Regions from separate parts of the Agromyces cucurbitae genome, predicted to be linked through region 1. Evidence: riboswitches for the same ligand, from Rfam matches in the RefSeq annotation. Region 1 holds a riboswitch; the other holds the start of a gene.

Region 1 (14,565 bases):
GCGAGGAGCACATCTCCCGACTTCGGCTCGTGCAGGCGGTTCACGCCGCGCAGCAGCGTCGACTTGCCCGAGCCGGACGGCCCGATGATGCACGTCGTGGTGCCGGGGGCGACGTCGATGGAGACGTCCTTCAGCACGTCGATGTCGCCGTACGCCATGGTGACGTTCTTGAGCTCGAGGCTCGAGCCCGCGTAGAAGTGGCCGTCGGCGACGGGCACGGGTGACGTGTAGGTCATGAGTTCTCCCCGTAGGTGAGGGTCGGCGTGGGGTTCTGCTCCTCGACCTCGTCGAGTCCCGACTTCGGCGGCGTCGCCTTGCGGCGGCCCGTGCGGAACCGGTTGTCGAAGTAGTTCACGAGGTGCGTGAGCGGCACGGTGATGATCAGGTAGAAGAGCCCGGCCATCACAAGCGGCGAGAGGTTGCCCGTGAGCACCGCGGCGTCCTGGCCGACGCGGAACAGCTCGCGCTCGGAGACCAGGAGACCGAGGAAGTAGACGAGCGACGAGTCCTTCACGATCGCGATGAACTGGTTCACGAGCGCGGGCAGTACCCGACGCACGCCCTGCGGCACGACGACGAGGCGCATGGCCTTGCCGTAGCTCATGCCGAGCGCCCGGCACGCCTCGAGCTGGCCCCGGTCGACCGACTGGATGCCGGCGCGGAAGATCTCGCCGATGTAGGCCGATGCGATGAGGCTCAGTGCGAGGATGCCGAGCGGGTACGGCGAGGGGCCGAAGATCTGCTGGCTGAAGCGGGCGAAGCCCTGGCCGATGAGCAGGATCGTGAGGATCGCGGGCAGGCCGCGGAAGATGTCGGTGTAGATGCGGGCGGGCACTCGCAGCCATGCGGTCTTGGAGATGCCCATGATCGCGATGACCATGCCGAGCACGACGCCGATGACGGTGGCCCAGATCGAGATCACGAGGGTGTTGACGAGACCGATGCCCAGCAGCTGGGGCATGACCTGCGCCATCGCTTCGAAGTCGAAGAAGGTCTTGATGAGGTTGTCGAGCCAGTCCATGATGTGCTCCGTTGTGGGGTGGCGGTGCGGGTCGGATGCCGCGTGGTCGATGCCGTCGAGGCATCCGACCCGCTTCGTGGCCGACTACTCGGCGGGTGCCTCGGTCTGCTCGTCCGACGGCAGATACTGGTCGGGCATCGGCGAGCCCGGGAACCACTTCTCGTAGAGCTCCTTCCAGGTGCCGTCCTCCATGGCCGCGTGCAGCGCCTCGTTCAGCGCGGCCTGGAACTCGGGCTTGCCCTTCGCGATCGCGAAGCCGGCCGGAGCGTCGAACGAGGGGATGTCGATGGCGTTCACGAGGCCGTACTGCTCGGCGTACTCCTTCGCGGCCTCGTAGTCGAGGAAGTGGGCGTCGATCGAACCGCTGTTGACGGCCGAGATCGCGGCGTTGTTGTCGGGGAAGCGCACGAGCTCGGTGTCGGTGAAGTGCTTGACCGCGTAGGCCTCCTGGAGGGTGCCCTGCACGACGCCGAGGCGCTTGCCGGCGAGGGTCGCCTCGTCGGTGATGCCCGAGTCGGCCGCGGCCATCACGGTCAGGTAGCCCGCGAGGTACCCGTCGGAGAAGTCGACGGTCTCCTTGCGCTCGTCGGTGATGCCGATCGCGGCCACGCCGACGTCGAACTGGCCGTTCGCGACGGCGGCGAGCAGGCCCGAGAAGTCCTGGCCGGTGAAGACGACGTCGTCGTAGCCCATGCGGTTCGCGACGTCGGTGAAGAGCTCGACGTCGAAGCCGGTGAACTCGCCCGATTCGTCGGTGAAGGTGTACGGCTTCGCGTCTCCGAGGCTGGCGACTCGGATCTGGCCGGGGGTGATGAGGCCGTAAGGGTTCTCGGCCGCCGACTCGGCGGTGCTGCCGCCGCCCGAGGAGCAGGCCGCGAGGGCGACGGCTGCGGTGAGGGCCACGGCGGCGAGTGCCGTGCGGCGGATCGTGGAGCGGATGCTCATGGGGGTGGTTCCTCTCTGAACTGCGGTGTGCGTGGGGTCGTGCAGGCGGTGGTGCGTGGGCGTTGCGCAGGGTCGACGTTCCGACCGAGAACTTGTTGAGACCGGTCTCAGTCTCATAGAGTGAGACCGGTCTCAATTCGTTTTCTGGGAGAGTACTCGCGCAATCGCCGCGCGTCAACCAGTACGTTCGAGGGACGCCGATTCAACGGAGGTGACGTGAGCGAGAACGGCAATGGACGCCGCGAGGTGACGGTCAGCGACGTCGCCGCCGCTGCGAGGGTCTCGAAGGCCACTGCCGCCCGCGCCCTCGGGGACTACGGCGCAGTGAGCGATGCCGTCCGCGATCGTGTGCAGCGCGCTGCCGAAGAGCTCGGGTATCGACCGAATGCGCTCGCCCGAACGATGAGCACCGGCCGCTCGAACACCCTCGGCATGGTGGTCGGCGACATCGAGAACCCCTTCTTCGCGCAGGCGACTCGCGGTGCCGCCGATGTCGCCGTCGCAGCGGGCTTCGACCTCATCCTCTCGAACTCCGACGAGGAGGCGACCGCCGAGGCGAAGGCGATCTCAGTGCAGCTCGCCAAGCGGGTCGACGGGCTGCTCGTCGCGCCGGCATCATCCATCGACGCCGCGAACCTGCGCTCGGTCGTCGACGCCGGGCGCCCCCTCGTGCTCTTCGACCGCGCCGTGCCCGGCCTCGAGGTCGACACGGTGATCGCCGCGAACCGCACCGGCGCCGAGCGGCTGACCCGGCTGCTGCTCGATGCCGGCCATCGCCGCATCGCCTTCATCTCGACGATCGCTCACCCCGGCGACTACCGCTCGGGCGACCTGCTGGCTTCGACGTCGGTCGCCGAGCGTGTCGAAGGTTTCACGACGACTCTTTCACGCGCCGGAGTCCCGGACCCCGCGCAGTTCGTGCATCTCAACGCACGTCGCGACGGCGTCGAAGTACTGTCCCAGCGCATCCTCGGCTCGACCGAGCCCGCGACGGCGATCATCGCCTCCGACAGCCTCGTCGCGCTCGCCGTCTTCCGGGCGGCACGCAGGCTCGGCGTCTCGATCCCCGACGAGCTCTCACTCGTCGCCTTCGACGACGCCGACTGGACCGAGCTCACCACCCCCGGAGTGACGGTGATGGCACAACCGATCCACGAGATCGGCGCCGAGGCGGCGCGACTGCTCATCCGCCGTATCGGCGGCGACGGATCCCCGTCGGTGGTGAAGGTGCTCGATCAGCACCTCGTCGAACGCGGGTCGGTCTCGGCGCCACCACGGCGGTAGCGCGTCGGTGGGTCGCCGTAGCGTCGACCCATGGGCCAGGTGCGACCGTTCGAGATCCACGTCGACGACGAAGTGCTCGACGACCTGCGAGACCGTCTCGCGCGCACGCGCCTGGTGGGCGACTCGCCGCGGCGCCCGCCGGCCGGCATGAACCATGACTACCTGCGGCAGCTCGTCGACGGCTGGGCGGCGTGGGACTGGCGGTCGCGCGAGGCCTGGCTCAACCGGCATCCGCAGTTCATCGCGCGCGTCGGCGATGCCGACGTGCACTTCGTGCACCTGCGATCGCAGCAGCCCGATGCCCCGGTGCTGCTCGTGATGCACGGCTGGCCGCACACCTTCGCCCTGCAGCTCGACTTCGCCGACCTGCTGCCCGACTTCGACGTCGTCGTGCCGAGCCTGCCGGGCTTCGCCTTCTCGTCGCCGTACGCCGACGGCCCGATGAGCGAGAAGCGCCTCGCCGCGACGATGCACTCGCTCATGACCGAGGTGCTCGGTTACGAGCGCTACGTCACCTACGGCGAAGACGTCACGGCGAATGTGAGCGACCTCATCGCCGCGAGCCACCCCGAGCAGGTCGCCGCGATCGTCGCGACGCATGCGCACTTCCCGACCGGCGACGAGCGCGCCGCGCTGACCGATCCGGCCGAGCGCGCGTTCTTCGAGGCCCTCGCCGAGCGCCACGAGACCGACGGCGCCTACGGGCACGTGCAGGCGACCCGCCCCGACACGCTCGCGGTCGCCCTCGACGACTCCCCCGCCGGACTCGTCGCCTGGATCGCCGAGAAGCTCGTCGAATGGAGCGACACCCCGCCCGGCGACCCGAGCGCCGTCGAGCGCCGCATCTCGCGCGACCGCATCCTCACCGAGGCGATGATCTACTGGGTCACGCAGACGATCGGCTCGTCGTTCCGTCCGTACTACGAGGGCGCCGACCAGCCCGACCCGATCCCGCCGACCGCAGTGCCGGCCGCCGTCTTCATCCAGCGGCACGAGGCCGACTACCCCGAGTCGCTCGCGCGACGGCACTACCTCGACCTGCGGGTCTTCGACCGGCTGCCCGAGGGCGGGCACTTCACGGTCGCCGAGGTGCCCGAGGCGATGGCGGCGCGGGTACGCGAGTTCGTGGGGTCGCTCGGCTGACCGCCCTCGCGGCACCCGTCACCCGCGAGCACCGGACCCGTAGATGAACTCCTCGGCGTGCTCGACGGCCTTCCTGAACGAGTCGTTGCGCAGCGCCACAGCGCGATCGTCGGGCGGCGGGCCCGACGGCAGCGCCTCCATGTACCCGGCGAGGCCCTGCGGCCGAAGCACCCAGATGCCGCCGTTCGGCGGGAGATAGAAGACGGCGAACGATCGAGCTGCCGGGTCGTCCTCCCAGACGGGCACCACGGCGACGGCGGCGCCGGTGTCGACGTTGACCCACTGTGCGCGTGGACGGGGCTGATTCTCGTCGTACACGCTGGGATCGAGGAACGGGGCGGTTCCCTCGCCCCAGCGCTCTTCGAATCGCTCGTGGAAGATCGGAAAGACGGCGTAGTCGTAGCGGCGCCACGCCGTGCCTGTCGGTGCCATGGCTCTCCTCCCGGTCAGCCGAGCCCGTTCGCCCGATGCGTGCGGACGCTCAGGGCGCGCCAGCCCTGCGGGATCTTCTGCTTCGCCGCGGCCGTGGCCTCCTCGACGTCGCGGCCTTCGCCTTCGATCACCGCGGCGCCGCCGGTGAGCGGATCCGAAGCGATCATCGTCACCCTCCAGGGTCGCGGTCGAGCGAACCCGCCGCTCGGCCGCCTCCGAGAACGCACCGGCCTCGTGGTGACTGCCTGAGTCATTTCTCTCCTCCAGTGACTGCGCGGTGGGCGCGGCGGCGGCGAGGGCGTGCCCTCGCCGCCGCTGCCGCTGCCGCTACTTCGCCGTGACCTGCTTCTCGGCGCTGCCCGCCGAGGTGATCTCGATCTTGCGGGGCTTCGCCTGCTCGCTGACCGGGATGATGACGCTCAGCACCCCGTTGTCGTAGTGCGCGCTGATGCCGGCCGTGTCGAGGCCGTCACCGAGCGTGATCCGACGCAGGAACGAGCCGCTGGGTCGCTCGCGGACGAGCCACTTCGCGTCTCCCTCCGAGCGAAGGGTGCGTTCGGCGCGGAGCGTCAGCAGTTGCCCGTCGACATCGACATCCACCGAGCCGGGATCGATGCCGGGAAGATCCGCCGCGAGGACGTAGTGGTCGCCATCGCGGTACAGATCGATCGGCATGACGCGCGGCCCCTGGCTCGCATCGAGCATGGACTCCGCGAGTCGGTCGATCTCGCGGAACGGATCCCAGAACATGGCCATGGTCTCGTCTCCTTCCGGTTCACCATTGACCCATGAGGATGAGCGATGCTCGCCCATCGCGACATCTAGATTAGCACTCTGCATAGGCGAGTGCTAACTCTCCGGCACCGTCTGTTCACCGTCGCCGAGGTGCCCGATTCGATGGCGGCGCGAACGCGGGTGCGTGGGTTCGTGGCGTCGGTCGGGAGAGGCCCGCGGCGCCTGCCGTCTCCTGCCGTCTCCTGCGCTAGGCTCGCTCGCAGTGACACGGGGTGCCGCCCCGCCCGCGCCGAGGGCGCGAGCACGAGCGGCTGAGATCACACCCGTCGAACCTGATCTAGTTCGGACTAGCGAAGGGATGTCGCCGATGAGCGCACGCCTGAACGACCCTGCCCACCACGACGCGGACGTCTCGGAGGAGGTGGCGATCGCCGCGGCGGCGCTGCTCGACCGGCTTCGCGAGACCGCCCCGCTCACGCACTGCATCACGAACAGCGTGGTGACGAACTTCACCGCGAACGCCCTGCTCGCACTCGGCGCTTCGCCCGCGATGGTCGACATCACCGGTGAGGCCGGCATGTTCGCCGGAATCGCGGGCGGCCTGCTCGTGAACCTCGGCACGCCCACGCCCGAGCAGCGCGACGCCGCCCGCGAGGCGGTCGCCGGCGCCCGCGACGCGGGCACGCCGTGGGTGCTCGACCCGGTCGCGATCGGCGGCCTGCCGGTGCGCACCGCACTCGCGCACGAGCTCGTCGACGTCGGGCCGACCGCGATCCACGGCAACGCGAGCGAGATCCTCGCCCTCGCGGGCGACGGCGCGGGTGGTCGAGGCGTCGACGCCGCCGACACCACGGATGCCGCGGCCGACGCGGCCGGGCGGCTCGCCGAGCGGTGCGGCTCGGTCGTCGCGGTCTCGGGCCCGGTCGACCTCATCACCGACGGCCGGCGCACCGCACGACTCGCGAACGGCGACGCACTGCTGACGCGCATCACGGGCGGCGGCTGCGCGCTCGGCGCGGTGATCGCGGCGTTCCTCGCCGTCGGTGACGACGCGTTCGACGCCGTCGTCGCGGCGAACCTCGTCTACACGGTCGCGGCCGAGCTCGCGGCCGAGGGGGCCGCGGGGCCGGGGTCGTTCGGACCGCGGTTCCTCGACGCGCTCGCCGTGGTCGATGCCTCCGACCTGCGGGCCCGCGCGCGGGTCGTGGTCGAGGGCGGGTTCACCACGGCCGACGGCGTGCGCGACGCGGATTCGCTCGCCGGGGTCGGCGCGTGAGCGCCCGCACGGCGCTCGACCTCTCGCTCTACCTCGTCACCGACCCGGCGCTCTGCGGTGCGCGCGGTGTGGTCGACGTCGTGGCCGAGGCCGTCGCCGGCGGCGTGCGGGTCGTGCAACTGCGCGACAAGCAGGCCGAGGCATCCGCGCTGCTCGACCAGCTCGAGGCGCTCGCCGACGCGATCGACGGTCGCGCCGCGCTGCTCGTCAACGACCGGCTCGACGTCGTGCTCGCCGCGCGGGCGAGCGGCCTGCCGGTCGACGGCGTGCACCTCGGGCAGGGCGATGCGACCGTCGTCGTCGCCCGTGAGCGGCTCGGTGCCGACGCGATCGTCGGGCTCACCGCGAACAGCGCCGCACACCTCGACGCCGTCGACCGGCTGCCGCGCGGCACCGTCGACTACCTCGGGGTCGGCGTCATCAGGCCGACCTCGACGAAGCCCGACCATCCGCCGGCCCTCGGCATCGACGGCTTCGCACGCGTCGCCGCGGCGACCGAGCTGCCGTGCGTCGCGATCGGCGGCATCGGCCTCGCCGACGTCGGCCCGCTGCGCGCGGCCGGTGCCGCGGGCGTCGCCGTCGTCTCGGCGCTGTGCGCCGCCGACGACCCGCGCACCGCGGCGCGCGAGTTCGTGCGCGGTTGGGAGTCGGAGCGATGACCGCGCGCGTGCTCAGCATCGCCGGCAGCGACCCGTCGGGCGGCGCCGGCATCCAGGCCGACCTCAAGTCGATCGCCGCCGTCGGCGGCTACGGCATGGCGGCGATCAGTGCCCTCACCGCGCAGAACACCCGGGGCGTGCGCGGCGTGCACGTGCCGCCCGCCGCCTTCCTCGCCGACCAGCTCGACGCGATCACCGACGACATCGCGGTCGACGCGGTCAAGCTCGGCATGCTCGCGAACGCCGACGTCATCCGCACGGTCATCGCCTGGCTCGAGCGCACCCGCCCGCCCGTCGTCGTGCTCGACCCGGTGATGGTCGCCACGAGCGGCGACCGGCTGCTCGACGCCGATGCCGAGCAGGCGATGCGCGAACTGCTGCCGCTCGCCGACCTCGTGACCCCGAACCTCGACGAGCTCGCGGTGCTCGCCCGGCGCGACGTCGCGGTCAGCTGGCCCGAGGCGATCGCCCAGGCCGAGGACGTCTCGGCCGAGTACGGCGTGCGCGTGCTCGCGAAGGGCGGGCACCTCGACGGCGACCTCGCCCCCGACGCGCTCGTCGATGCCGCGACGGCGACGATCGTCGAGTTCGGCGGCGAGCGCATCTCGACGAGCTCGACCCACGGCACCGGCTGCTCGCTGTCGTCGGCGATCGCGACGCTCGTCGCCGAGCTCGGTGACTGGCCGTCGGCGATCGCGGAGGCCCGACGCTGGCTGCGCGAGTCGCTGCGGCACGGCGAGGCGCTCGCGGTCGGCGGCGGACACGGACCGATCAGCCACTTCGCGGGCCTCTGGTCGCGCGGCGGCACCCGCACCGCGCCGACGTCTGCCGAGGTCGAGGCCGAGTGGTGGGCGAGCATCGCCGACGTGCGCCGAGCGATCGACGACCTGCCCTTCGTCCGCGGCCTCGCCGACGGCACGCTGCCGCCCGAGCCCTTCCGCACCTACCTCGCGCAGGACGCGCTCTACCTGCACGACTACGCGCGGACGCTCGCGATCGCGGCGTCGCTGGCCCCGGATGCCGCGGCCCAGGCCTTCTGGGCGACCTCGTCGCACGGTTCGATCGTCGGCGAGCTCGAGCTGCACGAGCACTGGCTCGGCGAGGGCGCCGCGACCGAGACGACGCGGCCGTGCGCGGCGACGACGGCGTACCTCGACCACCTGCTCGCGACCGCCGCGCGCGGAGACTACGCGGTGCTCATCGGCGCCCTGCTGCCGTGCTTCTGGCTCTACACCGATCTCGGGGCCCGGCTCGCTGCGGGAGAGTTCGGTGAAGCGGCGCGCTCGCCGCGGCATCCCTACGCCTCATGGCTCGCGACGTACGGCGACCCGGCGTTCGCTGAGGCGACCCGTGAGGCGGTCGCGATCGTCACCGACGCGGCGTCGCGCGCGACGCCCGAGGTGCGCGAGCGCATGCTGCGGGCGTTCCGGGTGTCGGCCGAGCACGAACTCGCCTTCTTCGCGGCACCGCTCGGGGCGGAGGTCGGCGCCCGGGCGGGCTGAGGGGTCACCCCGCGGCGGGCACCCCGACGATGCCGTTCGCCTCGCGGGCGACCCACTCGACGAGCGGCAGCATGCGCTCCATGAGCTCGGAGCCGAGCGGCGTGAGCGCGTACTCGACGCGCGGCGGCACCTCGGGATAGGAGGTGCGGGCCACGAGGCCATCGGACTCGAGCGTGCGCAGCGTGGACGCGAGCATCTTCTCGCTGATGCCCTCGACCTCGCGACGCAGCTCGCCCCAGCGGTGGGTGCCGTCGGTGAGGGCGAGCAGCACGAGCACGCCCCACTTGCTCATGATGTGATCGAGCACGACGCGAGTCGGGCAGCCTTCGGTGAAAACCTCTCCGGAGCTCTCCCGGATTTCTGCAAGACTTACCGTCATGTAGGTACCTTACCGAAAAGTGGGTACCGATTCGAGGGAAGGCAGGCGCGAGGCATCCGGTTGCAGTCGGTGACGCTTCACCGGAAGGAACCGAATCCCATGACCATCCTCGTCACCGCCGCCTCGGGCCAGCTCGGCCGCCTCGTCGTCGACGCGCTGCTCGCGCGCGGCGTCGCCCCCGCCGACGTCGTCGCGACCGCCCGCGACACCGCGAAGCTCGCCGACCTCGCCGACCGCGGCGTGCGCACCGCGCGCCTCGACTACGCCGAGCCCGCCTCGATCGCCGCAGCACTCGACGGCGTCGACACCGTGCTGCTCGTCTCGGGCTCGGAGTTCGGCGAGCGCGCCGCCCAGCACCAGAACGTCATCGACGCCGCGAAGGCCGCCGGTGTCGCGAAGCTCGTCTACACGAGCGCCCCGCAGGCCGCGACCGCCGACTTCGTGCTCGCGCCCGAGCACCGCGCCACCGAGGCCGCGATCGCCGCATCGGGCATTCCCGCGATCATCGCCCGCGACAACTGGTACACCGAGAACTACGCAGCGGATGTCTCGCGCGCGGCCGACTCGGGCGTCATCGCCGCATCCGTCGCTGACGGACGCGTCGCGAGCGCGACCCGGGCCGACCTCGCCGAGGGCCTCGCGGTGCTGCTCATCGACGACGACCACGTCGGCCGGGTGCTCGAGCTCGCCGGCTCCACGTCGTGGAGCTACGACGAGCTCGCCGCCGCAGCCTCCGAGGTGCTCGGCCGCGAGGTGCGGTACGAGCCGCTCACGACCGAGCAGCACGTCGCCGCGCTCGAGTCGGCCGGACTCGACGCGGGCACCGCCGCGTTCGTCGCCGGCATCGACGACGGAATCCGCCGTGGCGTGCTCGACGTGCCGAACGACACGCTCGCGGGCCTCATCGGCCGCCCGACGACGTCGCTCGCCGACGGGCTGCGCGCGGCGCTGGCCGCCTGACCGTCGCCTGGGGAGCGCCCGACGGACCCGGGCGCTCCTCGACCGGCGGGGTCACCGGGCGACGTCGTAGACGGCCTTGACGATGCCGTTCGAGTAGGCGGCGTGGTCGGTGAGCTCGAGCTTCGTCGTGCGGCCCGGGTCGTCGCCGAACAGGCGCTTGCCGCTGCCGAGCAGCACCGGGAACACGAGCAGGTGGTAGCGGTCGACGAGCCCGGCGGCCGCGAGCCCCCGCGCAAGCGTCGCGCTGCCGTGCACGATGATCGGGGCGCCCTCGCCCTCCTTGAGGCGGGCGACGTCGTCGAGCGAGCGCAGCAGGCTCGTATCGTGCCACTCGGGCACGAGGTCGGCCTCGTCGAGGGTCGTCGACACGACGTACTTCGGCATGGCGTTGTACTCGGCGAACTCCTCCTCCATCGACGGCCAGACGGGCGCGAACTCCTGGTAGCTGACCCGCCCGAGCAGCAATGCCCCCGCCTCGAGCTGCTCGGCGCCCTTGAGCTCGTAGGCCTCCTCGACGAAGGGCACCTCCTTGAAGGTCCAGCCGGCGCGCGGGTGGTCGCCGCCTCCGGGCGAGTCGACGACGCCGTCGAGGCTGATGAACGCGGTCACGATGATGGGGCGCATGGGTCGTTCCTTCCGAGTGGGTGAGCGGCGGAGCATCCGCCTTCATTCTGGACGTCGAACGGGCCGCACCGATATCGACAACGGCGGCGAAATGCCGCTCGCGCGCGAACGGGACGGGCCCGGCGCTCGCACGAGCGCGCGCAGGCCGGGCGGGCTGCCGCGGTCACAGGGCGTCACAGCGGGTGCGCGCCGAATACCCTCGAAGGATGACTCGACTTCGGCCCGTGCTCGCGGCCCTGCCCCTGCTCGTGCTCGTCCTCGCCGCGTGTTCGGCATCGCCGTCCGGCTCTGAGGGCGAGTCGGCCGAACCCACCGCCGCCGCGACCGCACCGGCGAGCGCCGACGCCGCGACCGTGCTCGCCGAGTGCACGGGCGTCGCCGTCATCGTCGACTCGGGCGACCTCGAGGCGGCCGAGCCTGTCGACGTGGCGGCGTGCGTCGACACCGACGAGCCGATCCTCGCGGCCGACGCGCTCGACGAGGCCGGCGTCACGACCGAGGGCACCGACGAATGGGGCGACCAGGTCGTCTGCCGGGTGAACGGCGAACCCGCCGAGGAGACGCTCATCACGGCCGCCGACGGCACCGAGTACCACGAGACCTGCGCGTCGATGCCCGCCGCGTTCGCGTACTGGTCGCTGTGGCAGCGCGCCGCGGGCGGCGAATGGGCGTACGCGCAGGAGGGACTGCCGACCCTCGAGCTGCAGCCGGGCGACGCCGTCGAACTGCTCTTCACGCTCAACGACGCCCCGGCCTCGCCCGCCGAGTAGGCCCGTCGGTCGAGTAGCGCCCGACGAAGGAGGGCGCGTATCGAGACCACCGATGCTTGACCGCACTCCCCCGACCTGATGTCCTGACCCCGATGTTCCGGTTCCGACCAGCTCCGCTCCGCCTCGCGATCGTGCTCGCGGCGGTGTTCGTCGCGACCCGGGTCGTGTACCGCGTGCTGTTCGCGGGCGCGGGCGGTTCGGGCGTCGTGCTCGTCGACCTGCCGGTCGTGCGGCTCGCTCCTCCGTTCGAGCACGTCGCGATGTTCGGGCCGATCACGACGGGCGGGCTGTGGGCCGCGGTCGAGAGCGCGCTGCCGATCGCGCTCGTGATCCTCGCGTTCGGGATCGTGAACGCGTGCATCGACATGTCCCGGGTGTTCGCGCGCGCCGCCCGCGGCGGGCCCCTCGCCGGATCGGCCCGCGCGCTCGTGATCGCGTGGTCGACGTTCCCGGCACTCGCCGACGCCGTGCGACGGGTGCGGCTCGCCCGGCGCCTCCGCGGCGAGCGGGGTGCCGGTGCGCTCATCGTGCCGATCCTCGAGCACACGATCGAACGCTCGATCGCGATCGCCGCCGCGATGGAGGTGCGCGGCTTCGCCGCCGCGCACCGCGTCGAGGGCGACTGCGCCAGGCCGGTCGAGGTGCGCGATGCCGTGCTGGCCCACGGCGACGACGCCGGGCGGGATGCCGCGGCGCGGCGCGACCCGGATGCGAGCTGGTCGCTCGCCGTGCCCGGACTGCGTCTCGAACCCGGCACGCTCACCGTGCTCGCCGGACCGACCGGCTCGGGCAAGTCGACGCTGCTCGACACACTGAGCGGCGTGCACACCCACGTCGACGGCGGGTCGGCCACCGGCTCGATCACGGTCGGCGGCGTCGACCGGCTCACCGTTCCGGCCCGCGACACCGCCGGCTTCGTGGGGGTCGTCGCACAGGACCCGAGGCTCGGGTTCACGAGCGAGACCGTCGACGACGAGATCGGGTTCGCCCTGACCGTGCGCGGCGTCGCGCCGGTCATCGTCGCGGCCCGGGTTGCCGAGGTGCTGACGCGCATCGGCGCCGAGCACCTCGCCCGACGCGAGCTGCGCACGCTGTCGGCGGGCGAGGCCGCACTCGTCGCGATCGGCGCGGCGATCGTCGAGCAGCCCGTGCTGCTACTCGTCGACGAGCCGCTCGCCGACCTCGACCCCGACGCCCGGGCGCGCATCACCGCGCTCCTCGGGCGCATCGCGCACGAGGCGGGAGTCTGCGTGCTCGTCGCCGAGCACCGGGCCGAGGAGTTCGCGGCCGTGGCCGATGGGTGGCTCGAGATCTCTGGCGGGGTGCTGGTCGAGCGGCCCGACGAGCCACATCGGTGGTCGAGGAGCGACGAAGGAGCGTCTCGAGACCCGGCAGCGGGCTCTCGGGGGCAGCTCGCGGGGTCTCGAGACGCGTCGACTCCGTCGGAGCTCCTCGACCTGCGGTCGGGCGGCGGGCTGCGCGTCGACGGCGTGGCGGTGCGGCACGGGGAGCGCGTCGCGGTCGACGACGTCGCCTTCAGCGCGGAGCCCGGCGAGATCGTCGCGATCGGCGGACCGAACGGCGCCGGCAAGTCGAGCCTGCTCACGGCGATCGCGCTCGGCTCCCAGCCGGGCACGGTGCGCACCGGTGACGTGGATGCCTCGGCTCGCCGCCGACGCCGGGCGACGCCGCCCGGGGTCGTGCTCGTGCCCGATCGCTCCGACGACCTGCTCTTCACCGACACGGTCGCGGCCGAGTGCCGGCGCGCCGACCGCACGGGGCACCGCCCGCGCGGCACGACGTGGGCGCTCTTCGCCGAGCTGCTCGGGAGGACTTCGGCCGATCGGGAGGACGGAATCCGCGAAAGCCTCCTCCTGATCGACCGAACTCCTCCCGTCGCCGAGCGAGACGAGACCGCGAGTCCCGATACGCGTCCGACTCCGTCGGGCGCTCCTCAACCGACGATCGATGAGCTCGCGGAGCGGCATCCGCGCGATCTCTCAGCGGGCCAGCGGCGGCTGCTCGTGATCGCCGTGCAGGCTGCGGGCGAGGCATCCGTGCTGCTCGTCGACGAACCGACCCGCGGACTCGACCCGCACGCCCAGGCCGCGCTCGCGCGAGCCCTGCGCTTCATCGCCGATCGGGGGCGCACCGTCGTCGTCGCGACGCACGACCGCGGCTTCGCCGCGCGCATCGCCGACCGCGAGCTCACGATGATCGACGGGCGGTTCGCACCGTCCGCGCCCGCCCCCGCCCCCGCTCTCGCCTCGGCACCGGCGGGAGGTGCGGCATGAGTACGCTCGCTGCTCCCCCGGCCGCACGGCGCCGACGCCTGCCCTCGTGGTCGACGGTGCTGCTCGTCGGCGGCAGCCTCGTCGCGGCGGCCGCCTTCGCCTGGCCGCTCATCGCGCCGGCCCTGCCGAGCGATGCGCAGGCCGCGGCGCCGTGGGCGGCGCTCGCGCTCGCCCCGCTCGTCGCGATCGTCGCGGTGCTCGCGGTCGACGGCGGATTCCGCTCGGCCAAGACCCTCGCCCTGCTCGGCACGCTCACCGCGGTGGCCGCGGCCGTGCGCGTCGTGGGCACCGGCGTCGGCGGCGTCGAGGCGGTGTTCGTGCTGCTGATCCTCGCCGGGCGGGCGTTCGGCGCGCGATTCGGATTCCTGCTCGGCGTGCTCGCGATCGCGCTGTCGTCGACGATGACGGGCGGGTTCGGACCGTGGACGCCGTTCCAGATGTTCGCCTGCGCGTGGGTCGGCGCCGGTGCCGGGCTGCTGCCGCGGATGCGCGGGCGCCTCGCCGAGATCGTGCTGCTCGCGGTGTACGGCGTGCTCGCGTC
Region 2 (14,565 bases), on a different contig from region 1:
ATCCCGACCCGGGCGAGGAGTATCCGCACGTCAACACCCAGTTGTTCGACGTGATCGACCCGGTGGCCAACGACGGCGCCGAGGTCGGCGCGATGCGGCCGCCGTACAACGCGCCGGTCGACCTGACGGCGCCCGCGATGAGCGGCTTCGTCCGCGACTACCGGTCGCACCTCCTGGCGCTCCGGCGCGGGGTTGAGCCGAGCGAGGCCGAGGTGCAGCGCATCATGGGCGGCTTCTCGCCCGAGATGCTGCCCGTACTGTCGACGCTCGCGCGCGAGTTCGCGGTCTTCGACCACTGGCACTGCGCGGTCCCGTCGCAGACGTTCTGCAACCGCTCGTTCTTCCATGCCTCGACGTCGCACGGCTTCGTGACGAACGTCGAGAACGGCGGGTACCGCAAGTGGCTCGATGCGCCGGCGTCGCCGACGGTCTTCAACCGGCTCGAAGCGGCGGGGCTCAGTTGGCGCGTCTACTTCGACGAACTGCAGCTCATCTCGTTCACCGGATTCCTGCACGCGCCTGCGCTCGAGCGCTACTGGCGCACGGAGCATTTCGCGACGATGGCCGACTTCGAGCGCGATGCCGCTGCCGGCACGCTGCCCGTCTACGCCTTCATCGAGCCCCGCATGGTCTACGACCACAACGACTTCCACCCGCCCGTCGGGCGCCTCCGCGAAGGCGAGGCCGACGGCGAGCTCGTCATCGACAGCGCGATCTCCGACGTGCGCGCCGGCGACGCCCTCGTGCACCGCGTCTACGAGGCGGTGAAGAACGCATCGTCGCCCACCGGGTCGAACGCGCTCAACACCCTGCTGCTCATCACGTTCGACGAGCACGGCGGCACCTACGACCACGTCGCCCCGCCCCGCGCGACGCCGCCCGGTCGACGGGAGCCCGGCGAGATGGGGTTCGAGTTCGACCGGCTCGGCGTACGGGTCCCCGCGGTCGCGGTCTCGGCCTACACGCGGGCGGGTACGGTCGTGAACGACGAGTTCCACCACGCCGCCCTCGTCGCGACCCTCGCGCACGAGTACGGCTTCGACGAGCTCACCGACCGCGACCGGGGCGCACGGCGGCTCGAGGCGGCGATCAACCTCGACGACCCCCGAGCGCCCGAGACCTGGCCGTCGCCGACGCCGCAGTTCGTTCCGCCGAACCCCGAGGCCGGGGGCCACCCGGCGACGAGGCATCCCGATCGCCCCCTGAGCCCGCCGGCCCGCGGACTCCTCGGACTCCTGCTCGCGAAGTACGCGCCGAACGAGCCCGTGCCCGAGACCTACGCCGACGCGCTCGACGTGCTCGAGCGCCACGGGCGCGGGCTCTTCGGCGCGTCCTGACCGAACGCGCCCCGATAGAATCGGTGAATCCCGTCACGACACGTTCGGAGCAGCATGCCTGAAATCAGTGCCGAGCAGGTCGCGCATCTCGCGACCCTCGCTCGCATCGCGCTCACCGAAGAGGAGATCGCGCACCTCACCACCGAGCTCGGCCAGATCATGCAGGCCGTCGAGCAGGTGAACCGCGTCGCGACCCCCGAGGTGCCGCCCACGAGCCACCCCATCCCGATGCAGAACGTCTTCCGCGCCGACGTCGTGACCGACGACGTGCTCACTCCCGCGCAGGCGCTCGCCGGCGCTCCCGAGCGAGACGGCGACCGCTTCGTCGTCTCCGCGATCCTGGGGGAGGAGCAGTGAGCCACGCCGACGACCTCATCCGGCTGAACGCCGCCGACCTCGCCGGCCGCCTCGCCGCCGGCGACGTCTCGTCCGTCGAGGCGACTCGTGCGCACCTCGACCGCATCGCCGCCGTCGACGGCGCCGTGCACGCCTTCCTCCACGTCGATTCGGAGCGCGCCCTCGCGGCGGCCGCCGAGGTCGACCGCGCCCGCGCGGCCGGCGAGTCGCTCGGCGAGCTCGCCGGCGTGCCGATCGCGATCAAGGACGTGCTCGTCACCGAGGGCATGCCCTCGACGTCGGGCTCGAAGATCCTCGAGGGCTGGATCCCCCCGTACGACGCGACGCCCGTCCGCAAGGTCCGCGAGGCAGGACTCATCCCGCTCGGCAAGACCAACATGGACGAGTTCGCGATGGGCTCGTCGACCGAGCACTCGGCGTACGGCCCGACCCACAACCCGTGGGACCTCGACCGCATCCCCGGCGGCTCCGGCGGCGGCTCGGCGGCGTCGGTCGCCGCGTTCGAGGCGCCGCTCGCGCTCGGCAGCGACACGGGCGGCTCGATCCGCCAGCCCGCGCACGTCACCGGCACCGTCGGCGTGAAGCCGACGTACGGCGCCGTCAGCCGGTACGGCTCGATCGCGCTCGCCTCGAGCCTCGACCAGATCGGTCCCGTCACGCGCACCGTGCTCGACGCCGCGCTCCTGCACGACGTCATCGCCGGCCACGACCCGCACGACTCGACCTCGATCCCGACGGCGTGGCCGTCGATGGCCGAGGCCGCGCGCAACGCCGACGTGAAGGGCCTTCGCATCGGCGTCGTGAAGGAGCTCGACTCCGACGGCTTCCAGGCGGGCGTCCGCCAGCGCTTCCACGAGTCGCTCGACCTGCTCGAGCGCCAGGGCGCAGAGATCGTCGAGGTCTCCGCGCCGAACTTCGAGTACTCGATCGCCGCCTACTACCTGATCCTGCCCGCCGAGGCCTCGTCGAACCTCGCGAAGTTCGACTCGGTGCGATTCGGCCTTCGGGTGACCCCCGACGGCGGCGGCACGGTCGAGCAGGTCATGGCGGCGACGCGCGAGGCCGGTTTCGGCCCAGAGGTGAAGCGCCGCATCATCCTCGGCACCTACGCCCTGTCGGCGGGCTACTACGACGCTTACTACGGCAGCGCCCAGAAGGTGCGCACGCTCGTGCAGCGCGACTTCGACACGGCCTTCGAGAAGGTCGACGTGCTCGCCACCCCGACCGCGCCGACCACCGCGTTCAAGCTCGGCGAGAAGCTCGACGACCCGCTCGCGATGTACCTCAACGACGTCGCGACGATCCCGGCGAACCTCGCGGGCGTCCCCGGCATCTCGCTGCCGTCGGGACTCGCGCCCGAGGACGGCCTCCCCGTCGGCATCCAGTTCCTCGCACCCGCGCGCGAGGACGCACGCCTCTACAACGTCGGCGGCGCGCTCGAGCAGCTGCTCGTCGCCGAGTGGGGCGGGCCCATCCTCGCGAAGGCGCCCGACCTCTCGACCCATGAGCTCACCGCGACCGAGGAGGGCGCACTCTGATGGCGCGCGTCGAACTGATGGACTACGACAAGGCCCTCGGGCTCTTCGAGCCGGTGATCGGCCTCGAGGTGCACGTCGAGCTCAACACCGAGACCAAGATGTTCTCGCCGGCGCCGAACCCGGCCAACGAGAAGTACCACGGGGCCGAGCCGAACACGCTCGTCTCGCCCGTGTGCCTCGGCCTGCCCGGTTCGCTGCCCGTCGTGAACGGCGAGGCGGTCGAGAAGTCGATCTCGCTCGGCCTCGCACTCGGCTGCTCGATCGCCGCGTCGAGCCGCTTCGCCCGCAAGAACTACTTCTACCCCGACCTCGCGAAGAACTACCAGATCTCGCAGTACGACGAGCCGATCGCATTCGAGGGATCCGTCGAGGTCGAGCTCGCCGACGGTCGCACCTTCCAGGTGCCGATCGAGCGCGCCCACATGGAGGAGGACGCGGGCAAGCTCACCCACGTGGGCGGCGCGACCGGCCGCATCCAGGGCGCCGAGTACTCGCTCGTCGACTACAACCGCGCCGGCGTGCCCCTCGTCGAGATCGTCACGAAGCCGATCTTCGGGGCCGAGGGCGACGCCCCCGAGCTCGCGAAGGCGTACGTGTCGACGATCCGCGACATCGCGCTCGCGCTCGGCATCTCGGAGGCGCGCATGGAGCGCGGCAACCTCCGCTGCGACGCGAACGTCTCGCTCCGCCCTCGGGGCGCCGAGAAGCTCGGCATCCGCACGGAGACGAAGAATGTGAACTCGTTCCGCTCGATCGAGCGCGCGGTGCGATACGAGATCCAGCGCCAGGCCGCGATCCTCGCGAAGGGCGGCACGATCACGCAGGAGACGCGGCACTGGCACGAGGACACGGGCACGACGAGCCCGGGTCGACCGAAGTCCGACGCCGACGACTACCGCTACTTCCCCGAGCCCGACCTCGTGCCCGTGGTGCCGTCGGCCGAGCTCGTCGAGTCGCTGCGCGCTGCGCTGCCCGAGCCGCCGGCCGCCCGTCGGCGCCGGCTGAAGACCGAGTGGGGTTTCACCGACCTCGAGTTCCAGGACGTCGTGAACGGCGGACTTCTGAACGAGGTCGCCGCGACGATCGAGGCGGGTGCCACGCCCGCCGCCGCCCGCAAGTGGTGGACCGGCGAGCTCACGCGGCTCGCGAACGCGAGCGAGACGGATGCCTCGGGGCTCGCAACCCCCGAGCACGTGGCCGAGCTCGCCGCACTCGTCGACGCGGGCACGCTGACCGACCGCCTCGCGCGACAGGTGCTCGAGGGCGTCGTCGCGGGCGAGGGCTCGCCGCAGGAGATCGTCGACGCCCGCGGTCTCGCGGTCGTCTCCGACGACGGCGCGCTCATCGCCGCGATCGATGAGGCCCTCGCGGCGCAGCCCGACGTGCTCGCGAAGATCCGCGACGGCAAGGTGCAGGCCGCCGGCGCCGTCATCGGAGCGGTCATGAAGGCGATGCAGGGCAAGGCCGACGCCGCCCGCGTGCGCGAGCTCGTGCTCGAGCGGGCCGCCGCGACCGACGCGTAGCGCTTCTCGCCGGTCGAGAGCCGGGCGGCAGGCGGATGCCGCTGCCCGGCTCTCAGCCGTTTCAAGGCGGGCGCAGTGAGAATGCAGGTAACACCTTCACGACCTGCGAGGACACCATGGGATTCTTCGATCGACTCTTCGGCGCCCCCGAGCCGCAGCGACCCGCACCCGCTCCGGCGCGACCGCTCACCGACGACGAACTCGCGATCGAGCGCTACCGCTACCTGCTGCGCACCGCTCCGCCCGAGGCGATCGAGCAGGTGCACGCCGAAGCGTTCGCGAAGCTCACGCCCGAGCAGCGGCAGCAGGTCTACCGTGCGCTCGCCGACCAGGCGCCGGCGGGGGAGCGCCTCGTCTCGGACGAGCCGAGCGCCCTCGCCCGGGCGGCGACCCGGCAGGAGCTCCGGGCGCCCGGAAGCATGGAGCGCGCCTTCGCGAACGCCGGCGCCCCCGGCGGCCAGCCCGGCGCGCCGCGCCGCACCGGTCCGTCGTTCGGTTCGATGTTCGGCGGCTCGCTGCTCGGATCGATCGCGGGCGTCGTCGTGGGCACGGCGATCGCGGACGCGATCCTGCCCGACCCCGCCTCGTTCGACGCGGCCGGTGACCCCGGCGCGGCGGATGCAGGTTCGGTCGAGGCCGCGGGCGACACGGGCGGCGACTTCGGCGGCTTCGGCGGTGACTTCGGCGGCGGTGACTTCGGCGGCGACTTCGGCGGTGACTTCGGGTTCTGACCCGTGCCCGCCCGATCCGGCGGCACCCGCGATGCGGCCCGATGCGTTCGCGCGCAGGGACGGTGCGCCGGCGACGTCGGCGGACCGGGATAGGGTCGCATCATGAGCAAGCAGGACGGCTCGTCGCGCCAGGTCACGACCGGCCCGGTCGACGATTCGGCCACCCCGATCCTGCACGTCGACATGGACGCGTTCTTCGTCTCCGTCGAGCTCCTGCGCCGTCCTGAGCTCCGTGGCCGGCCCGTGCTCGTCGGCGGCGCTGCGGGGCGCGGCGTCGTGTCGGCCGCGAGCTACGAGGCGCGCCGGTACGGCGTGAACTCGGCCATGCCGATGTCGATCGCGCTCCAGCGCTGCCCGAACGCGATCGTGCTGAGCGGCGACTACGCGAGCTACTCCCGGTACTCGAAGCAGGTCATGCAGATCTTCGAGCAGATCACCCCGCTCGTCGAGCCCCTGTCGATCGACGAGGCGTTCCTCGACGTCTCCGGCGCCAGGCGGCTGCACGGCAGCCCCGCCGAGATCGCCCGGACGATCCGCGAGCGGGTCCGCAATGAGACGGGCCTGTCGTGCTCGATCGGCGTCGCGGCGACGAAGTACGTCGCCAAGGTGGCGTCGAGCCGTGCGAAGCCCGACGGCATGCTCGTCGTGCCGGCGGCCGACACGCTGGCCTTCCTGCACCCGCTCCCGGTCTCCGCGCTCTGGGGGGTCGGCCGGGTCACCGAGGAGTCGTTGACGCGGCTCGGGCTGCGCACCGTCGGCGACGTGGCCGAGATGCCGGCCGACGCGCTCGAGCGCGCGGTCGGCCCGGCCCTCGCCGCACGCCTCGCGCGCCTCGCGAACGGCATCGACCCGCGCGACGTCGAGACCACGAGGTCCGAGAAGAGCATCGGGCACGAGGTCACCTTCGATCACGACCTCACCGACCCCGAGCAGATCCGTCGCGAGTTGCTGCGACTCTCCGACGACGTCGCCGTCCGCCTCCGCCGCGCCGGCGTGGTCGGCCGCACGGTCGTGCTCAAGCTCCGCTACGGCGACTTCCGCACCGTCACCCGGTCGCGCACGCTCGGTGAGCCGACCGACGTCGCACGACGCATCTACGACGAGGCGTCGGCCGCGCTCGGCGAACTCGTCGGCGACGGGGCCCGTATCCGCTTGATCGGTGTCCGAGCCGAGCAGCTCCGCGCGTCCGGCGGCGGCGCGGCGCTCTGGGACCCCGACGAGGAGTGGCGCGAGGCCGAGCGCGCGATCGACGAGGTGACCGCACGTTTCGGCCGCGGTGCCGTGCGCCCAGCCGCCCTCGTGCGACCCGGCGAGGCGGCCGCGCGCGTCGACTCGATGCGGCGCAGGTCGGCCGACGCGGCGACGCGGGAGCGGGAGGCGGCGGCCGCGGCCGAGGCCGCAGAGGGTCGCGCGGGGGTGGATCGAACGCAGTTCGGCGGGTAGCGTGGCCCTCATGGCTGATCTCGTCCTCGAACTCGCAGAGACCGTCGCCGGCGTCGGGGTGAAGACCTCCTACGGCGAGACGGTCGACCTCGACGGCACCAAGGTGGTGCCGGTCGCGCTCGGCTACTACGGGTTCGGCGCGGGCAGCGGCAGCGACTCGGGCGGCGACCAGGCCGGTGGCGGCGGTGGCGGCGGCCTCTCCATTCCGCTCGGCGCATACGTCGGGCGCGGCGGCGACGTGCGCTTCGAACCGAACCTGATCGGGCTCCTCCTCGTTGCGACGCCGCTCATCTGGGTGACCGGCAAGGCGCTCCGCGCCGTGATCCGCGCGCTCAAGCACTGACTCCGGCGACGCGGGCGCCGCCCGTCCGTCACCCGCCGTCATGCCCGTTCGCCGCGCGTATACTCGACCGTGAACACGGGAGTCCGGTGAGCCGGGCTGAGAGGAAGGTTCTCAACCTTCGACCGTCGAACCTGATCTGGGTCATGCCAGCGCAGGGAGGGCAATCGATCTCAATATCCCGTGCCTCTTTCCAACGATCGAAAGGGCACGACAGTGCACGCAACCGCACCATCCACCGCTTCGTCCGCCGCGAGCGCCGCACCCAAGCGCAATCTCCGCTGGCGCGTCGTCGACATCGTCGTCGGCGCGGTCGTCGGCGTGGCGACCGGCCTCCTGTTCCTCTTCTGGAACAACGTCGGCTACGCATGGTTCATGGCCGCCGATGCGGTCACGCCCGGCCTCGGCGGAATCGCCGTCGGGATCTGGCTCATCGGCGGCGTGCTCGGCGGCCTCATCATCCGCAAGCCGGGTGCCGCCCTCTTCGTGGAGCTCGTCGCAGCCATGGTCTCGGCCATCATCGGCAACGTCTGGGGACCCGAGGTGCTGCTGTCGGGACTCGCCCAAGGCCTCGGCGCCGAGCTCGTCTTCGCACTCTTCATGTATCGCCGCTTCGGACTGCTGCAGGCGGTCCTCGCGGGCGCGGCGGCCGGCGCCGGCGCGTGGACGCTCGAGCTGTTCACGTCGGGCAACCTGCAGAAGTCCGCTGAGTTCCTCGGGCTCTACTTCGCGACCGTCGTCATCTCGGGCGCCGTGCTCGCCGGAGCGCTCGGCTGGCTCATCGTCCGTGCACTCGCGGCGACCGGTGCGCTCAGTCGCTTCGCTGCCGGACAGGAAGCGTCGCGACGGGTCTGACCGTGCCCGACCGTTCAGCATCGCCGACCCCGGCCGCCGTCGAGGCGCGCGGCTGGGGCTGGCGTCATGCGTCACGCCTCCGGCCGGCAGTGGAGGACCTCGACCTCGTGATCGCGCCGGGCGAGCGGGTGCTGCTGCTCGGCCCGAGCGGCGCGGGCAAGTCCACGCTCCTGCATGCGATGGCGGGCGTGCACGGCGGCGACGACGAGGGGGAGGCGTTCGGCGAGCTCCTCGTCGACGGCGTCGACCCCGTTCGTGCCCGTGGTCGGGCAGGCCTCGTACTCCAGGATCCCGACTCGCAGGTCATCCTCGCGCGGGTCGGCGATGACGTCGCGTTCGGCTGCGAGAACCTCGGCGTCCCGCGCGACGAGATCTGGCCCCGCGTGCGCGAGGCGCTCGACGAGGTCGGTCTCGACGTGCCGTTCGAGCACCCGAGTTCCGCCTTGTCCGGCGGACAGAAGCAGCGGCTGGCACTCGCCGGGGCACTCGCGATGCGTCCGGGACTGCTGCTGCTCGACGAGCCCACGGCGAACCTCGATCCCGACGGGGTGCGCGAGGTCAGGGCCGCGGTCGAGCGGGTGCTCGACCGGCACGGCTCGACGTTCGTGGTGATCGAGCACCGCGTCGACGTGTGGAGCGAACTCGTCGATCGGATCGTGGTGCTCGGCCACGACGGCCGCCTGGTCGCCGACGGGGCCCCCGACGTGGTGCTGGCCCGGGAGCGTGCGACCCTGCTCGATGCGGGCGTCTGGGTTCCCGACGCGCTGGCGACGACGCCCGCCCGATCGCGTCCCGCGATGGACGAACGCGGCGAGTGGGCCCTCGCGGCCCGTCGGCTCGCGGTGGGGCGCCGAGCCGGGACAGCCGTGCAGCGGGGGATCGACCACTCGCTCGTTCGCGGGGCGAGCACCGTGCTCACGGGGCCGAACGGTGCGGGCAAGTCGACGCTCGCGCTCACCCTCGGCGGGCTCCTGCGGCCGATCGAGGGTCGCGTGGAAGCGTCTCCCGAGTTGACCGCCGGGCTCCGCGGCGACCCGATCGCATGGCGTTCGCGAGACCTGTTGACTCGCGTCGGCACCGTCTTCCAGGAGCCCGAGCACCAGTTCGTCACGGCGACGGTGCGCGCCGAGCTCGAGGTCGCGCCGCGGGCGCTGCGACTGGGTGAACGCGAGACCGCCGATCGGGTGGAGGAGATGCTCGCCCGGCTGCGGCTCGATCGCATCGCCCTGGCGAACCCCTTCACGCTCTCGGGAGGTGAGAAGCGCCGCCTCTCCGTCGCCGCCGTGCTCGTCGCGCGGCCGTCGGTGCTGATCCTCGACGAGCCGACGTTCGGGCAGGACCGCCTGACCTGGCTCGAGCTCACCGCCCTGCTCCGCGGGCTCGTCGACGACGGGCTCACGCTCCTGTCGGTCACCCATGACGCCGCGTACATCGCGGCGCTCGGCGACCGCGGCATCCGGCTCGAGACCGCCGGCGAACGGGAGTTCGCATGACCGGCGCGATCGGCATCGAGGATGCGCCGCGCCTGCACCTCATCGACCGCGTGAACCCCGTCACGAAGCTCGCGGCGGCGATGCTGCTCACCGTGCCGCTCCTCCTCACGCTCGACTGGGTGAGCGCCGCGACCGCCCTCGCCATCGAGCTCGTGCTCTTCGCGGCGGCGGGGGTGCGGCCGGGGATGCTCGTGCGCCGTGCCTGGCCGATCCTCATCGCTGCACCGATCGCGGGCGTCAGCATGCTGCTCTACGGGCGACCGTCGGGGGAGCAGTACTGGAGCTTCTGGCTCGCCCGTATCACCGACGGCTCGATCGAGCTCGCGATCGCGGTGACGGTGCGTGTGCTCGCGATCGGGTTGCCGGCGGTCCTGCTGTTCCTGCGGGTCGACCCGACCGAGCTCGCCGACGGCCTCGCGCAGGTGTGGCGGCTGCCGAGCCGGTTCGTGCTCGGCGCGCTGGCCGGGGCCCGCCTGATCGGACTGTTCATCGAGGACTGGCGCGCGATGGCGCTCAGCCGTCGCGCCCGTGGCATCGGCGACACCTTCGTGCTGCGCCGATTCGCGACCATGGCGTTCGCCTTGCTCGTGCTCGCCATCCGGCGCGGCTCGAAGCTCGCCACCGCGATGGAGGCGCGCGGCTTCGGCAACGACGCGCCGCGCACCTGGGCACGGGAGTCGCGCGTCGGCCGACCGGACTGGGTGCTCGTCGCCATCGCGATCGCCGTCGCGCTGACCGCGGTGGCCGCCGCGATGTGGGCCGGAACGTTCCACCCGGTGTGGGCGTGAGCGCGGCGACGGCCGCGATCGCCCGGGTGCTCGCGACGATCCGCGAACGCGACGCGGCGCCGGTCGGGGTCGTCGTCGCGATCGACGGACCGAGCGGCGCCGGCAAGTCCACCTTCGCCGACGCACTCGCGCAGGCGTGGAGGCACGCGGGCGCCGTCGTGGTCGGACTCGACGAGGTCTATCCCGGTTGGCATGGTCTCGCCGCGGCATCCGGCTCGCTCGACCGCACCTTGGTCGCCCCGCTCGCGCGCGGTGTCCCCGGCGGGTGGCGCCGCTGGGACTGGGCGGGAGACCGCCCCGCCGACCGGGCGATCATCGCGCCGGGGCACCCGATCATCATCGAGGGCTGCGGCGCCTTCGAGGCTACCGCGGGGCGCGACGGGGTCGTGCGGGTCTGGCTGCGCGCTCCGGATGCGGAGCGCAAGCGCCGGGCCCTCGAACGCGACGCGGGCGGATTCGATCCGTACTGGGACCTCTGGGAGACCGAGTGGCGTCGATATGTGCGCCGGACGTCCCCGCTGCGTTCGGCCGACCTCGTGCTGGCACTGCCCGAGGCCGCACCCCGAGGGCTACGGTAGTGCTATGAGTGCAGATTCGGTCGGCGCCCAGTACGTCGCAGAGTTCATCGATGGACCGCTCGAAGGCGAGTTCGACCACCGCGCCCTCGTCGGCGGCAAGCCCGAGGAGCGCGTCGGGATGGTGGCCGCCGTCGACGGACTGGAGTCGCTGTTCTGGTACGACGCCGTCGACGAGCGCGAGGTCGGAGGCGAGCTCCGAGTGCGGTTCCGATTCGACGCCGACGACTCCGACCCGGTCGAGTCCGACGACGAGAACGACTGACGAGCGGCGGGGCTGATCGGGGCACCCGCCGATCCGTCGGGCCGTCAGCCGGTCAGCTCGACTGGCCGTCGATGAACGCGTCGATCAGCACGAACGGATTCGCGAGGCGCCACAGCGGGCCGGGATCACCGATGTCTGCCGACAGTTCGAGCTCACTGCCGACGTCTCCGCTCGCCGTGGGCACCGTCACGGTGCCGACGGTGCGACCGGCGCGCGCCGTCGTGAACGGCTCGACGACGACGGATGCCTCCCCGGCATCGCTGCCCCACGCGGCATCCTTCCGCTCAGTGCGGGCGAGCAGGTCGGCGCGGTCGCCCCAAGCCGTCTCCACCGTGCCGTAGCTGGCGCCCTCCGCGATGACGGTGACGGGCTCCGCCGACGCCGTGACCGAGTCGTACGCGGCGACGGCGGCAGCGTCGAGCGTGTCGTAGTCGGGCATCATCGTCATCGCGCCGACGACGACCCGCGGCTCGTCGCCATCGCCCGGAACGGTCGCCGTGAAGATGTAGCACACGCCGGCCTCGTCGGTGTAACTGCGCGAGAGCGCCCGCAGGCCGTGGTCGCCGAGATGGGCGATCACATCGGGCACGTTGCGCGAGGTCGGGTCGCTGCGCTCGGGGTCGGCCACGAGCGCGGCGAGCTGCGGGTTCGCGAGCGCGAGTCCGGCGAGCCGGGCGAGCTCTGCTGCGGTGCCGACGTTGTCGGCCGAGAGGCCGGTCGCGTCGGCGACGCGCGTCGATTCGAAGCCCTGCTCGGCCAGCCACGCGTTCGCCTCGTCGACGTAGCCGTCGAGGCTGCCGAACGCCCATCGGGCGAGCGTGTCTGCGTGGTTGTTGCTCGAGGCGAAGAGGGTCGCTCGCACGACGTCGCGCTCCGTCCAGCTGTCGCCGGGGGAGACCTGGAGCGTGCGATTGCCCGCCTTGGCGTGGTCGAGGTAGCCCGTGTAGTCGGCCGGTCCGATCTTGATCGACGGGCCGGGACCGCCGTCATCGGGGAGTGGCAGCGAGTCGATCGTCGCGAGCACGGTCACGAGCTTCGCCGCGCCGCCGATCGGGACCACACCCGTCTCACCGGCAGTCGCGAGCGTCGACGTGGTGCCGTCGTCGTCGAGGAGGGCGAGGGCGCTCGCACCGTCGTCGGGGAGCGCGATCGGCGTCGCCGCCGCAGCCGGGGTGGCGTCGGCCGCAGACACGCGGATCTTCGCCGCGGGCAGTGGACCGAGCAGCATGGCGGGCCCGTAGACGCCAACCGCGAGGATCGCGACCGCGCCGAGGGCGATGCCGACGATGCGGCCGGGGGACAGACTCATGACGATCAGGGTATCTCGGCGGAGCTCACGCCCAGCCCAGTTCGTGCAGCCGGTCGTCGTCGATTCCGTAGAAGTGCGCGATCTCGTGCACGAGGGTCACGTGGATCTCGTCGCGGAGCTCGTCCTCGTCCTCGCAGATGGCGAGGAGCGGCTCGCGGTAGAGGATGATGCGGTCGGGCATCTCGCCGAAGCCGTAGCGGTCGCGCTCGGTCAATGCCCAGCCGTCGTAGAGGCCGAGGAGGTCGAGCGACCCGTCTTCGGGGCGGTCCTCGACGACGAAGACGACATTATCGAGTCCGTCGACCATGTCGTCGGGCAGTTGGTCGAGCTCATCGACCACGAGCGCTTCGAACGCTTCCGCATCGAGTTCCACGGCTTCTCCCATCTGCACGTCCAGCGGGGCGAATGCACGAAGCGCGGGCCGTTTCCGGTCCCGCGCTTCGCCAGCTTGGGGTGAGTAACGGGGCTTGAAACCCGCGACCCTGCGTCTGAACCAGTACCGCGACCAGGCGCTCTTGGGGTGAGTAACGGGGCTTGAACCCGCGACCTCCTGGACCACAACCAGGCGCTCTACCAACTGAGCTATACCCACCATGTGTCGTCATCGCCGAGGCGATCAGGACAACGGATAGAGCCTACTACACGTTCGAGCTCTCCCCGAACTCGGCGACGACCTCGGCGGCGAGCGCCTGCAGTTCGTGGCTCGCGGGACCCGGGTCGGCGACGAAGACCGCGCGACGGTAGTAGTGCAGTTCACGGATCGACTCGAGGATGTCGGCGAGGGCTCGGTGCCCGCCGTTCTTCGGCGGCGAGTTGAAGTAGGCGCGGGGGAACCAGCGCTTGGCCAGCTCTTTGATCGAGGAGACATCGACGTTGCGGTAGTGGAGGTGGGCGTCGAGCCGAGGCATGTACTTCGTGAGGAATGCGCGGTCGGTGCCGATCGAGTTGCCGGCGAGGGGCGCCTTCTGCTCATCGGGTACGTGCTTCAGCACGTACTCGAGCACCTGGTACTCGGCTTCTGCGACGGAGACGCCGTTCGGGATCTCGTCGATCAGCCCTGAGGTCGTGTGCATCTGGCGTACGAACTCGCCCATCGACTCGAGCGCGCTCGAGTCGGGCTTGATGACGATGCTCAGGCCGCCGTCGACGGGGCGGAGGTCGTAATCGGTGATGACGACCGCGATCTCGACCAGCTCATCGACCTCGAGGTCGAGCCCGGTCATCTCGCAGTCGATCCAGACCAGTCTGTCGCTCGATGAAGCCATGCGGCGAGTCTATCCGGCGGCGCCGACAGTGCCGATCGGAGGATCGACGTGGCATCAGGTCATCGGTGCCCCCGGCAGGAATTGAACCTGCGACCAAGAGATTAGAAGGCTCCTGCTCTATCCGCTGAGCTACGGGGGCGGTCGTGGCAAGCATACCGGTGCCGCACGTTCAGCCCTCGGTCGGCACGTGCACGTCGTCGCTCACGGCGCGTTCTCGCGACGATCCGCCGCCGCGTCGCAGCAGGAGCGCGATGAGCGGGTAGAGCAGCACCGAGAGCATGCCGGCGCCGACGAGCGCCGCCGCCGTGCCGCTCGTGAGGTCGCCGACATCGACGCCGATCGCGGTCACCGCGACGATGATGGGCAGCCCGGTCGCGCCGAACAGCGCAGTCGCGGCGAGGTCGCGCCGACTGGAGCCCGCGGGGGCGGCCAGCATCGAGGGCAGCCCGCGGACGACGAGGAGCAGGACGAGGAAGATCGGGAGGAGCGCGATCGTGCGGCCGTCGGCGAAGAGCGCCTCGAGATCGAACGTGACGCCCGTGTTGATGAAGAACACCGGCACGAGGAATCCGTAGCCGACCGCCTCGAGCTTCGACTCGATCGCCTCGGCGTCGCGCTCGGGTGCGCCGCTCAGCACGAGTCGATACAGGACGCCCGCGGTGAATGCGCCGAGCAGCATGTCGAGGTCGAGCACGATGCTGAGCGCGACGAGTGCGAGCAGGATGAAGATCACGAGCCGCACGGCG

What was found. Region 1 has a riboswitch for thiamine pyrophosphate ahead of thiM (hydroxyethylthiazole kinase). Riboswitches for the same ligand answer to the same signal wherever they lie in the genome.
Region 2: another riboswitch for thiamine pyrophosphate. It lies ahead of AC3RJ6_RS11910 (ECF transporter S component); the one in region 1 lies ahead of thiM (hydroxyethylthiazole kinase).

Annotation. Positions count from the first base shown of each region.
Region 1 is NZ_JBYRES010000002.1:420,074-434,638, reverse strand. Features, by position in the region: gene AC3RJ6_RS08865 (amino acid ABC transporter ATP-binding protein) at 1-236, opposite strand, end outside; gene AC3RJ6_RS08860 (amino acid ABC transporter permease) at 233-1,021, opposite strand; gene AC3RJ6_RS08855 (ABC transporter substrate-binding protein) at 1,106-1,966, opposite strand; gene AC3RJ6_RS08850 (LacI family DNA-binding transcriptional regulator) at 2,183-3,250, shown strand; gene AC3RJ6_RS08845 (epoxide hydrolase family protein) at 3,281-4,393, shown strand; gene AC3RJ6_RS08840 (hypothetical protein) at 4,412-4,825, opposite strand; gene AC3RJ6_RS08835 (hypothetical protein) at 4,840-4,992, opposite strand; gene AC3RJ6_RS08830 (Hsp20/alpha crystallin family protein) at 5,153-5,581, opposite strand; TPP riboswitch at 5,819-5,936, shown strand; gene thiM (hydroxyethylthiazole kinase) at 5,928-6,836, shown strand; gene thiE (thiamine phosphate synthase) at 6,833-7,495, shown strand; gene AC3RJ6_RS08815 (bifunctional hydroxymethylpyrimidine kinase/phosphomethylpyrimidine kinase) at 7,492-8,997, shown strand; gene AC3RJ6_RS08810 (winged helix-turn-helix transcriptional regulator) at 9,002-9,376, opposite strand; gene AC3RJ6_RS08805 (SDR family oxidoreductase) at 9,476-10,336, shown strand; gene AC3RJ6_RS08800 (dihydrofolate reductase family protein) at 10,388-10,960, opposite strand; gene AC3RJ6_RS08795 (hypothetical protein) at 11,167-11,730, shown strand; gene AC3RJ6_RS08790 (ATP-binding cassette domain-containing protein) at 11,787-14,024, shown strand; gene AC3RJ6_RS08785 (ECF transporter S component) at 14,021-14,565, shown strand, end outside.
Region 2 is NZ_JBYRES010000003.1:146,500-161,064, forward strand. Features, by position in the region: gene AC3RJ6_RS11875 (alkaline phosphatase family protein) at 1-1,337, shown strand, start outside; gene gatC (Asp-tRNA(Asn)/Glu-tRNA(Gln) amidotransferase subunit GatC) at 1,392-1,694, shown strand; gene gatA (Asp-tRNA(Asn)/Glu-tRNA(Gln) amidotransferase subunit GatA) at 1,691-3,232, shown strand; gene gatB (Asp-tRNA(Asn)/Glu-tRNA(Gln) amidotransferase subunit GatB) at 3,232-4,755, shown strand; gene AC3RJ6_RS11895 (hypothetical protein) at 4,872-5,486, shown strand; gene AC3RJ6_RS11900 (DNA polymerase IV) at 5,589-6,929, shown strand; gene AC3RJ6_RS11905 (hypothetical protein) at 6,940-7,272, shown strand; TPP riboswitch at 7,338-7,447, shown strand; gene AC3RJ6_RS11910 (ECF transporter S component) at 7,486-8,124, shown strand; gene AC3RJ6_RS11915 (ABC transporter ATP-binding protein) at 8,127-9,617, shown strand; gene AC3RJ6_RS11920 (energy-coupling factor transporter transmembrane component T family protein) at 9,614-10,405, shown strand; gene AC3RJ6_RS11925 (AAA family ATPase) at 10,402-10,983, shown strand; gene AC3RJ6_RS11930 (hypothetical protein) at 10,988-11,245, shown strand; gene AC3RJ6_RS11935 (D-alanyl-D-alanine carboxypeptidase family protein) at 11,298-12,554, opposite strand; gene AC3RJ6_RS11940 (metallopeptidase family protein) at 12,580-12,927, opposite strand; tRNA gene AC3RJ6_RS11945 (tRNA-His) at 13,071-13,146, opposite strand; gene orn (oligoribonuclease) at 13,193-13,819, opposite strand; tRNA gene AC3RJ6_RS11955 (tRNA-Arg) at 13,886-13,958, opposite strand; gene AC3RJ6_RS11960 (cation:proton antiporter) at 13,989-14,565, opposite strand, start outside.